DNA from 3 places in the Paenibacillus agaridevorans genome. Region 1 is predicted to be linked to each of the others. Evidence: riboswitches for the same ligand, from Rfam matches in the RefSeq annotation. Region 1 holds a riboswitch; each other region holds the start of a gene.
What was found. A riboswitch is a leader RNA that binds a small molecule or an ion and turns the genes downstream of it on or off. The one in region 1 is predicted to bind ZMP and ZTP.
Positions count from the first base shown of each region.

Region 1 (3,270 bases):
ATGGACCCGAACAGGGCAAAAGTATTACGATCCGCTTGATCACCGTTATTTACACCGCAACCCTTTCAAAGCTATACTTACAAAACGATGTATAGAGGGGAAGGAACAGAGACAATGAGTGCACGGGAACAACTGGAGAAAAATCAAGTATGGCTCTATGCGATTATTCTCTTGATTGCAGCTGGAGCAGGTTTGATATGGCCGCAAGCAAGCGGTTATTTAGACCGTTCCATTTCGCTTGTGCTTGCCATCTTAATGTTCGGCATGTTTGCGCAAATACCGTTCCTTCGTCTAAAAGAATCCTTAACGAATCGACAGTTTATTTACGCTCTTTTAATCATGAATTACATAGCCGTTCCCCTCATTGTTTGGGGGTTAACCCGGTTTCTTCCGGCCGACCCGGCCCTTTTATTAGGCGTATTTCTAGTTTTGCTTACACCCTGCATAGATTACGTCATCGTTTTTACGCATCTTGGCCGCGGGGACGAAAAACTTATTCTGGTTGCAACGCCATTGCTTTTTGTTTCTCAAATGATATTGCTGCCCTTTTACCTCTGGGTATTCATGGGAAATCAAACAGCTGAAGTTGTGAGCGTGCAGCCCTTTCTGGAGGCTTTTTTGGGCCTCATCGCGGTCCCTCTGCTCCTTGCTCTTCTAACGCAGCTATGGGCGAAAAGGCAGCCGCGCGGCATCGTATTTCTTGACGCCGCAGCATGGCTGCCGGTTCCTTTTATGGCGCTGACGCTGTTCGTCGTCGTAGCTTCGCAAATCAGCAAACTATACGAATCCATCGATTATATCAGTCAAGCCATTCCCGTCTACGTTGCTTATATGATCATTGTCCCGCTAGTCGCCCGCTTCGTTGCGCGCATCTTCCGGCTGGATGTCGGAGCAGGGAGAGCGCTGATCTTTAGTAGCGGGACACGCAACTCCCTGGTCGTCCTGCCTTTTGCGCTTGCATTGCCCGAACCATTAAACGGGTTGGCGTCGGCCGTAATCGTCACTCAAACCATTGTAGAGCTTGTAGGGGAACTTATTTACATCCGCGTTGTTCCCGGGATTCTGCTCAGAGACAGACACTAGAGCATCTACTTCGTTAAAAACCGTTCAGCCGCTTCGACCGTATGTTTGAGCAATGCAGCAATAGTGACGGGTCCAACGCCAGCCGGAACGGGAGTTATCGCGGAGGCGTTCTCCAGACAAGCTTCGTAATCGACATCTCCGATATTGCCTTTGTTGTAGCCGGCATCGACGACTACGGCTCCCGGCTTGATCCAGTCTCCCTGAACAAAATTCGGCTTGCCGACAGCAGCAACTACGATATCGCCTAAACGAACCAGCCCTGCCAGATTGGCCGTTTTGGAATGACATATTGTCACTGTCGCATTTCTGTTTAGGAGCATAACGGATACCGGTTTCCCAAGGATCGGACTTCTTCCGATTACAACGGCATGTTTTCCTTCAATCGGAATATTGTAGTATTCCAAAATGGCGATGATCGCGGCTGGCGTACACGAAGGAAAATCGGCGAAACCAAAGGCGTTCTGAGCGAATCCTTGCGTGGTTACCCCGTCTACATCTTTCTCTATTCGGATTGCCTCGAATGCAGCCCTTTCGTCAATATGAGGAGGAACGGGATGCTGCAACAAGATGCCATGAACATGGGGATCATCGTTAAGCTTGTTTATTTCCGCAATCAGCTCTTCTGTCGTGGTAGTCGAAGGAAGTTCAACACGGATGGAGCGTATACCAAGTCTGGCGCATGCATTTCCTTTCATTCGGACATAAGTGGCTGACGACGGATCGTCGCCAACCAGAATGGTTGCCAGACACGGGACGATTTCTTTCTCGGAGAGACGTTTGATTTGTTCGACTACTCCCTCCTTCATAGCGGTCGCAACGCGATTACCGTCCAAGATCAACTTTTCTTCTTTCATTTCATCAGCCCTTTCTGCTCCTGTTCAAACATAAAGAGGCAAGGGGATAGTCCCCTTACCTCTGCCCAGGCGTTCGGCCGTATAAAATATGTGCTCCCTCGTGGTACCCCACGTTACGCCAGTCACACATACCCTTCATCTAGCTCCATTATAGTCCGAACTTTCAAACAACTTCAAGCCTTTTGTTTCCTTTATTGCCGGCCGCCAGGACCGGCTGCTGATTCATCTATTGTCTCCCCAGGTTTCGCATAAGAAGGCGCGCTTGCTCCATCGTCTGTTCCACGATTTCTGCTGCCCCGAATTCTTTGGCTAACCGGAGTCCCTGCCCGGCCCAGAGAGACATAAGCTCTGGATTATTGGCTTTGGAAGCCGCCTGGCGAATTTCTCTCGTCATTGCATGCTGAATCGGATAGTCGGGGATTTCCCCTTGATAGGTACGCATATCCTTTATGTAATCCGTCAAAATGCCGCGCGCCGCTTTACCCGAATAAGCGGATGTGACCTCGGTGGCATCTTCGCTGGATGTAAGAATCCTACCTTTGTAGGCGGTATGTGCGCCGCTCTCATGGCTTGCCAAAAAAGCGGTTCCCATCTGCACGGCGGAAGCTCCTAAAACGAGGCTTGCTGCAAGCCCGCGACCATCCATAATGCCTCCCGATGCGATAATCGGAACCGAAACATGATCCGCGATCTGAGGCACCAAAGCCATAGTACCTACCAGAGCGTCGGTCTTACTCGGCAGAAACGTCCCTCGATGTCCTCCCGCTTCGCTTCCTTGCGCCACAATCGCGTCTACTCCGGCGGATTCCAGCTTAATAGCTTCTTCGACTGTCGTTGCCGTGCCGATGACATGAATCCCATGCTGCTTCATGGCTTCCATGATGTCCTGGGACGGTATGCCAAACGTGAAACTAAACACGGGTACATTTTCTCCGATCACGGCTTGCGCTTGCTCCTCGAACGACTCCGAGTACTTGGGGATTGACGGATTGGTCGCAATACCTGCCTCTATGCGATATTTATCAAGATGATGGTTCATTCGAGCAATGGCGTCTGCAGCAGTAGTCGGCTGCGTGGGGACAAACAAGTTGACGCCGAAGGGCCGATCCGTCCTTTGTTTGACTTCCCGAATCGTTTGCCTGATTTGTTCTGGCGAAAGATAACCTGCCCCGATGCTCCCAAGTCCTCCGGCGTTTGATACTGCAGCAACCAAATCCGGGGTCGAGGGACCACCGGCCATTGGCGCTTGCAATATAGGGTATTGAATGGCGAGTCGGCGTGTCAGTTCGGTTTCCATGCTCTTCCTCCCCTACTATTTGCGCCAAAATGTCGT
Region 1 covers NZ_CP075889.1:3,244,789-3,248,058, forward strand. Annotated here, with positions in the region: gene KJW29_RS13865 (arsenic resistance protein) at 115-1,083, shown strand; gene KJW29_RS13870 (bifunctional 5,10-methylenetetrahydrofolate dehydrogenase/5,10-methenyltetrahydrofolate cyclohydrolase) at 1,089-1,937, opposite strand; ZMP/ZTP riboswitch at 1,994-2,073, opposite strand; gene KJW29_RS13875 (NAD(P)H-dependent flavin oxidoreductase) at 2,164-3,234, opposite strand; gene KJW29_RS13880 (iron chaperone) at 3,250-3,270, opposite strand, start outside.

Region 2 (3,270 bases), 4.0 Mb from region 1:
CGTCAAGTGACCGCCATGAGCCAGGTTCATGCCGAGTACGGTGTCGCCAGGCTTAAGAGCAGCCAGGTACACAGCCATGTTCGCTTGTGCGCCGGAATGCGGCTGTACGTTTACGTGCTCGGCGCCGAACAGCTCCTTGGCGCGATCGCGGGCCAGATCCTCGACGATATCGACATGCTCGCAGCCGCCATAGTAACGTTTGCCCGGGTAGCCTTCTGCATACTTGTTCGTCAATACGGAGCCCATAGCTTCAAGGACAGCTTCGCTTACGATGTTCTCGGACGCGATCAGCTCGATGTTGTCGCGTTGGCGTTGCAGCTCAAGGCCAAGTGCCTTCAATACCTCTGGATCTTGTTTACGTAGATGTTCCATAATGATGATTCCTCCTGAAATAGAATATAGTGTGGTTCATTACTCACAATGATCCGCCGATTGCTCGGCGGTTAAGACGTTCTGCGGCTCATATACGGCGCGAGCACCGCCTATAAGCTTCGGTCTGGTTATGGCCATCGTCACATGTCCTTCTCCGATGGAACGGATAGAAGGGCGTACGGGTACGGCCACCCTCTTTAAATGCATCCCAATGAACGTATCCCCGATGTCTATACCCGCATGAGCCTGAATCGACTCCACGAGACAGGGATTCGAAAGCTTGCCGTAAGCATAAGCCGCCATCGACCCTCCAGCTTTGGGAATAGGTACGGCATGCACAAGCTCAAGACCGTATCGCCGAGCCGCTTCTTCTTCCACGACAAGCGCCCGGTTTAGATGCTCGCAGCATTGATAGGCGGGAATGAATGCAATATCTTTGCGTGCTGCCTCCACGCCCGCATATATGGCGGCAGCGGCCTCAAGCGCGCCTGCCGTGCCGATTCGCTCGCCGATTACTTCGCTGGTACTGGCGCCGATTACGAGCAGCTCATGGGCACGCAGGCGGCCGGCTTCGGCCAGCTCCCGGACGATGCGCTCGACATCGGCGGACCAGAGAGATGGATCGGGGATTCGCTTCTCCGTCGTCATCGTTCAACGCCTCCTACTAAGGAATCGCCCGCGCTATTAAGAGGTTGTTCAAAAAGTCCGATTCCCATTACGAAGTATACCGAGAAGCTTACTCGACATCGAATATTAAACGCAACCGAACCTAAGCATATGCTTAGGAAGTATGTTTCCTTCGGAAACATTGCAGGTGCTCACGTAGCTCTGCTAAGCGCATGCTCCCGATGTCGTTTTCTTCGAAAACGTGTACCGCTCCTCAGTTTCTAGTCGCCTTCAATCTTCTCGGTACTGATAACCGAACTTTTTGAACTCACTATTAAGGGCGCGAGTTGAACTTTTTCTCGATCTCCATCACTTTGTTGACGCGGCCTACATGACGCTCGCCGTTGGAGAACGGAGTCGACAGCCACACCTTGACGATCTCTTCGGCTACGCCCGGTCCGATAATACGTTCGCCCATGGCAAGCACGTTTGTATCGTTATGCTCGCGCGTCGCTTGCGCGGAGAACAAATCATGCACAAGCGCGCAGCGAATACCCGGAACCTTGTTCGCGGCAATCGACATGCCAATGCCCGTGCCGCAGATTAAAATGCCGCGCTCGGCTTTGCCCGAGACAACCGATTCGCAGACTGGCATAGCATAATCCGGATAATCCACGGACTGGCTGCAGTCGCAGCCGACATCCTCAATCTCGTGTCCAAGCGACTCCAATAACGGAACGATTACATCCTTCAAGCGGTAGCCCGCATGGTCGGCTCCAATCGCAATCTTCAATGCCAACACCTCTTCTCCAGAATTTCCTTGCCCGGTTCCTTGCGCTAGGCAAATCCCCTCATGCTGTTAGTATACCTCTACGGCGGGAAAAGCTCTATCGGAGTTGTTCTGCTTTATGTTAAGAATTCGACAACAGCCGACCGCGGACGACAACCGTACAGGCAAGGCAAAGCGGCTAAGCGACAGCTTATGCATTCTCGCATCTTGAAAAAAACGAAAAAAGAGCAGACATGCTTTGCAGCATGACGCTCTTTGCCCAGGCGACCGGCCGTATATTCCGATGCTCCACCGTGGTTACCCACTTCCGTCGCCAGTTACATCGGAAACCGTGTTTGTATATTCATCATATCTCATGGCGTGATATAAAGCAATCCGGAATTCGGAGGAAGAACGCCCGTTTTCACTTGATCAGACTCCGACCCGTCAGCTTGTCGAGCAGCTTGCGGACCGCATCCTCGATCTCTCCGGAGCAGCTCTCGTAGGTGGATAACGCGCCTCCAAAGGGATCGGCGATATCGAAGCTGGGAATGCTTCGCTCCAGCTCCAGCATCCGCCTGCGCTCCTCGCTCGTTAATTGCTGTCCAATCGCGCCCTTCATCTGCATGTCGGAATACAGGCTTTCGAGCTCCTCGATATTTTTCAGCACGGCGGCATCCGCCCCCGCGAACTCCTTGAGCGTATACGTCTTGTCCACCGCATCCGGATGGACATGAAGCAAGCTTCGCTTATGACCCGTGGTCATCGTCAAAATGAGATCCGCCCAAGCAACGGCCTCAGCCGTCAAAGCACGGGAGGAACCGTTATGCGCGATATCCCGTCTGCGGAGCGCCTCGAGTGCATGAGAGGAGATCGGAAGACCGTCGACGGTGGACACGCCGGCGGATCGGACGGCTACCGTTATGCCCCTCCTGGCCGCTTGCTCTCTCAGCAGCGCCTCGGCCATCGGAGAGCGGCATGTGTTGCCGGTACAGACGAACAAGATTCGTTTCATCCCAGTGTTCCCCTTTCTCATTCGATTGATATGGGCTCAGGGCCCTTCTGCGTTAAAAGACAAATAATGCGCCGAATACGAGCAGGATCGCGCCTCCTAATGCCTCGCCGTATTCGCCCAGATTGCCGCCGACTTTCCTGCCCAGCAACAAGCCCAGCATAGACATTAGCCCGCCAATCAATCCGAACAGAGTAATGGTCAGCCACAGATCCGCCGAGAACATGCCCAGCGTAATACCCACCGAGAAGGCGTCGATGCTGACGCTGAACGCAAGCACCAGCAGCCCCCAGGCCGTGCGGTGATCGAAAGACCGCACCTCTTCGCCCTTGAACGAGCTGTACATCATATGGCAGCCAAGCAGAATGAGCAGCACGCCAGCGGCAGTCGATGCAACTTGCCCCAACATATCGCTGACAAGGTGTCCCGTCATTAAGCCTCCGATCGGCATCAAGACGTGGAACAGTCCGATCACGAAGCCCAGCTTCAGAATATCCCGCACCCTGATTCC
Region 2 covers NZ_CP075889.1:7,240,946-7,244,215, reverse strand. Annotated here, with positions in the region: gene KJW29_RS29110 (serine hydroxymethyltransferase) at 1-372, opposite strand, end outside; gene KJW29_RS29105 (TIGR01440 family protein) at 412-1,020, opposite strand; gene rpiB (ribose 5-phosphate isomerase B) at 1,313-1,771, opposite strand; ZMP/ZTP riboswitch at 2,019-2,099, opposite strand; gene KJW29_RS29095 (low molecular weight protein arginine phosphatase) at 2,172-2,762, opposite strand; gene KJW29_RS29090 (manganese efflux pump MntP) at 2,815-3,270, opposite strand, start outside.
Region 2: another riboswitch for ZMP and ZTP. It lies ahead of rpiB (ribose 5-phosphate isomerase B); the one in region 1 lies ahead of KJW29_RS13870 (bifunctional 5,10-methylenetetrahydrofolate dehydrogenase/5,10-methenyltetrahydrofolate cyclohydrolase).

Region 3 (3,270 bases), 720 kb from region 1:
ATGATCGCTAACGTCCGCCACCGACTCCTGCACCTTGCGGAACGATGAACGCATCCGCCTGCCGAACAGGCGCGTCGTCATAATCATAAGCGGGAACGTCGCGAGCAGCAGCAGCGTCAGCCGCCAATCGATCCAAAGCATATAGACGGCAATCGCCGTAAAAGTGAAAAAATCGGTAAACAGCTGCATCATGCTCGAGGAGATAAGCTGCTGCAGGATGCCAACGTCGTTTGTGACCCTCGACATCAGATCTCCCGTTCGATTACGATCGAAAAAGGCGATGTCCAGGTTCTGCATATGGCGATAAAGATCGTTGCGGAATTTGTAAAGCACCGTCTGCCCTATTGTCGCCATCAGCGACGTGCTTAGGTACCGCAGCAAACCAAGCGCCAGAGCGGAGCCCAACACGCCTGCTCCGATGTAGAACAGCTTGTCGTACTGCTTGCCGGGGATAACCTGATCGATCGTATACCTCGTAAGCTGCGGAACGATAAATTCCAGCAGCGACACGCCGATGACGCATACGACGGCCAAAGCAATCGCGCGCCACTCCTGACGCGCATGCGAATAGATTCGGGCGAACATGCCATAGATGCTGGCGGGCTTCGCCTTCTCGCCGGTGCCGAACCTGCCCATGCCCATTCCTCTGCCGGGACGATAGGCGCCTGTCGGATTGGCATTGCCGCTCATTCCGCTCCCTCCCCGGGATCTCTTCCCGCCACATCGTTAACGGATTCAACAACGGCTCCCACGATCCCGGAATCCGTCTCCCCCGTAATTCCCCGCAGTTCGCTCCTCAATGCCGCGAGCGCCTCTCGAAGCCGCGTTGCAAGGGCTGCGTCAGCAAGCGCCGCCCGCTCCGCCGCCTTAAGCAAATGGATCAGCTCCTTGCCGGCAGGCGTCAGCCTGCGATTGCGTCGCACGCCGCCCGGCTCTTGCGATTCGCCTTCCTCGTCCTGCCCCTCTCGCACTCGATCCCTCGTCTCCCATTCTCCCGATGCGCCGGCTTCGGACGATTCGGCACGGCTCAGCTCCTCTTGCAAGTAGCTTCTGCCTTCTTCCGTAATTTGAAAAACGCGTTTGCCTTCCTGCTTGAACGGCTCTACCAAGCCTTGATCCCGAAGCATCTGCAGCGTCGGATAGACGGAACCCGCGCTGGGCTTATACGTGCCGCCGGACTGATCTTCAAGCGCCTTCATCATTTGATAGCCGTGCATATTCTCGTGCGAAAGCAGCTCCAACAGCGCATATTTCACGCCGCCTCTGGTGAAGTAGCGTCTGCCGGAACCGCTCGTGTCGCGTTCGTTGCCCAGATGGAGAAACAATCGTTCCTCCGGTTGCCATTGCTCGCTCATATCGCGAACACCTCCAATGCGATATATCGTATTATTTTAAATTCTATACGATATATCGTATTATGGCAATTGTATGGATAAACAAAATGATTAGACCGAATGTATTGCATTCGCGCGGTCGGTAACCTATCTTCTTTTGCTTTTCTCGACCGACGGCCATATTCAAGTTCGAATATTCCGAAAATTGATGTTGATTCAACCAATCACTAGATTTATAATAAACATTAAATAAATGGGATGCGTAACTGGCGAGAACGTAGATCACTACGGGGGAGCGCATTCGTCAAACTAGCCGTTCGCCTGGGCAAAGCATTTGGTTGATTGTAACCAAATGCTTTTCTATTTTTCGAGGAGAGTGTCGGATGAGAAAGGCGAAAAAAGTAGCAGTGCTGCTGTATGAACAAGTGGATGCTTTGGACGTGACAGGTCCGTTCGAAGCGTTCGCAGTGGCGAGCAACTGGGGGCAGCACTTTCAGGTTTATACGGTCGCCCTGGAATCGAACGCGCCGATTCGGACAATCAGCGGTTTGACAATTCAACCTGACTTCGTTTCCTCAGAATGTCCGGTGCCGGACATTCTGATCGTTCCGGGAGGCTGGGGGGCACGCAAAGAGATGCACAATGAAAAGTTGACCGACTGGATCAACGAAACTTCACGACGGGCTGCATTTACGCTTTCTGTCTGTACGGGGGCTCTGCTGCTCGCCAAGGCCGGACTTCTCGATGAATTGCGCGCGACCACCAATCAGCGAGCCATGGATTTGCTAAAGGAGTGCGCACCGGCGAGCGCAACGCTGGTGGAGAACGTCCGATACGTGGACAATGGCCGCATCATTACATCTGCAGGCGTTACGGCCGGAATAGATGCCGCTTTGCATCTTATCGCGAAGCTTCACGGGGAGGAACTGGCGATCGATACTGCGTCAAGGCTGGAGCATAACTGGAGACGTGAGCCTTCCGAAGCACTCGCTATCCGAAGAGCAACGGCTGAAGACGTCGACTGTATCCGCTCCTTGCTTATTGATGCAGCGCAATGGATTCATTCGGCGCATGGCTTCTGGCAATGGCGGGTTGAAAGCTTCGAACGCGAGATTGTCGAAGCATTCGTCCGGGATCATGAAGTGTTCGTCGCGGCATTTGGGAATGAGCCGGTGGGTTGCTTCTCTGTCCATTGGGGGCGCGAGGAAATATGGGGAGAGCAATTTCATGATGACGCGGGGTACGTTCATCGGTTATGCGTCTCACGCAAACGAAAAGGAGAAGGAATCGGCCGTGAGCTTATTCGATACGCGGAAAGTTATATTGGGGACAGGGGAAAAAGCTGGCTGCGCCTCGACTGCATGGCTGACAACCCTAGCCTTAATGCCTTCTACCTCAGTCTCGGATTTGTCTTGCAGGGGCGCTTCGACGAGAGCCTCTGGAGCGCCAATTTGTACGAGAGGGAGATTCTAGGAAAGGCAACCCGCCACTGAGCCACATGCATCCTTCGTCATGGACCCACGATCTGAGCAGTCTGCAAAATCGAAGGAGTTGCTTGTTGAAATAGCTCACTTGATGAATGAAACCTCAAAAATGAAGAAATGGCGGTGCAGTTCATTATCCCTTCACCGCCATTTTTGGCTTTTGGTCTATTGCCGCCATCTTAAGCAAATTGTGAGCGAGCGAAAACCACCCGACCTCAAGGCTTACCTTCGGCAGCCGAAACGTCGCTATTGTTGCTGTTACGAGCCCCATAGTCGTTAAATACGCCTATGGGATGTTTTTGTCGCTGTTACGAGCCCCATAGTCGTTAATAACGCCTATGGGATGTTTTTGTTGCTGTTACGAGCTCCATAGTCGTTAATAACGCCTATGGGATGTTTTTGTTGCTGTTACGAGCTCCATAGTCGTTAATAACGTAAGCGTCAAACTGTCC
Region 3 covers NZ_CP075889.1:3,965,264-3,968,533, forward strand. Annotated here, with positions in the region: gene KJW29_RS16760 (ABC transporter ATP-binding protein) at 1-690, opposite strand, end outside; gene KJW29_RS16765 (PadR family transcriptional regulator) at 687-1,355, opposite strand; ZMP/ZTP riboswitch at 1,587-1,668, shown strand; gene KJW29_RS16770 (GNAT family N-acetyltransferase) at 1,718-2,827, shown strand.
Region 3: another riboswitch for ZMP and ZTP. It lies ahead of KJW29_RS16770 (GNAT family N-acetyltransferase); the one in region 1 lies ahead of KJW29_RS13870 (bifunctional 5,10-methylenetetrahydrofolate dehydrogenase/5,10-methenyltetrahydrofolate cyclohydrolase).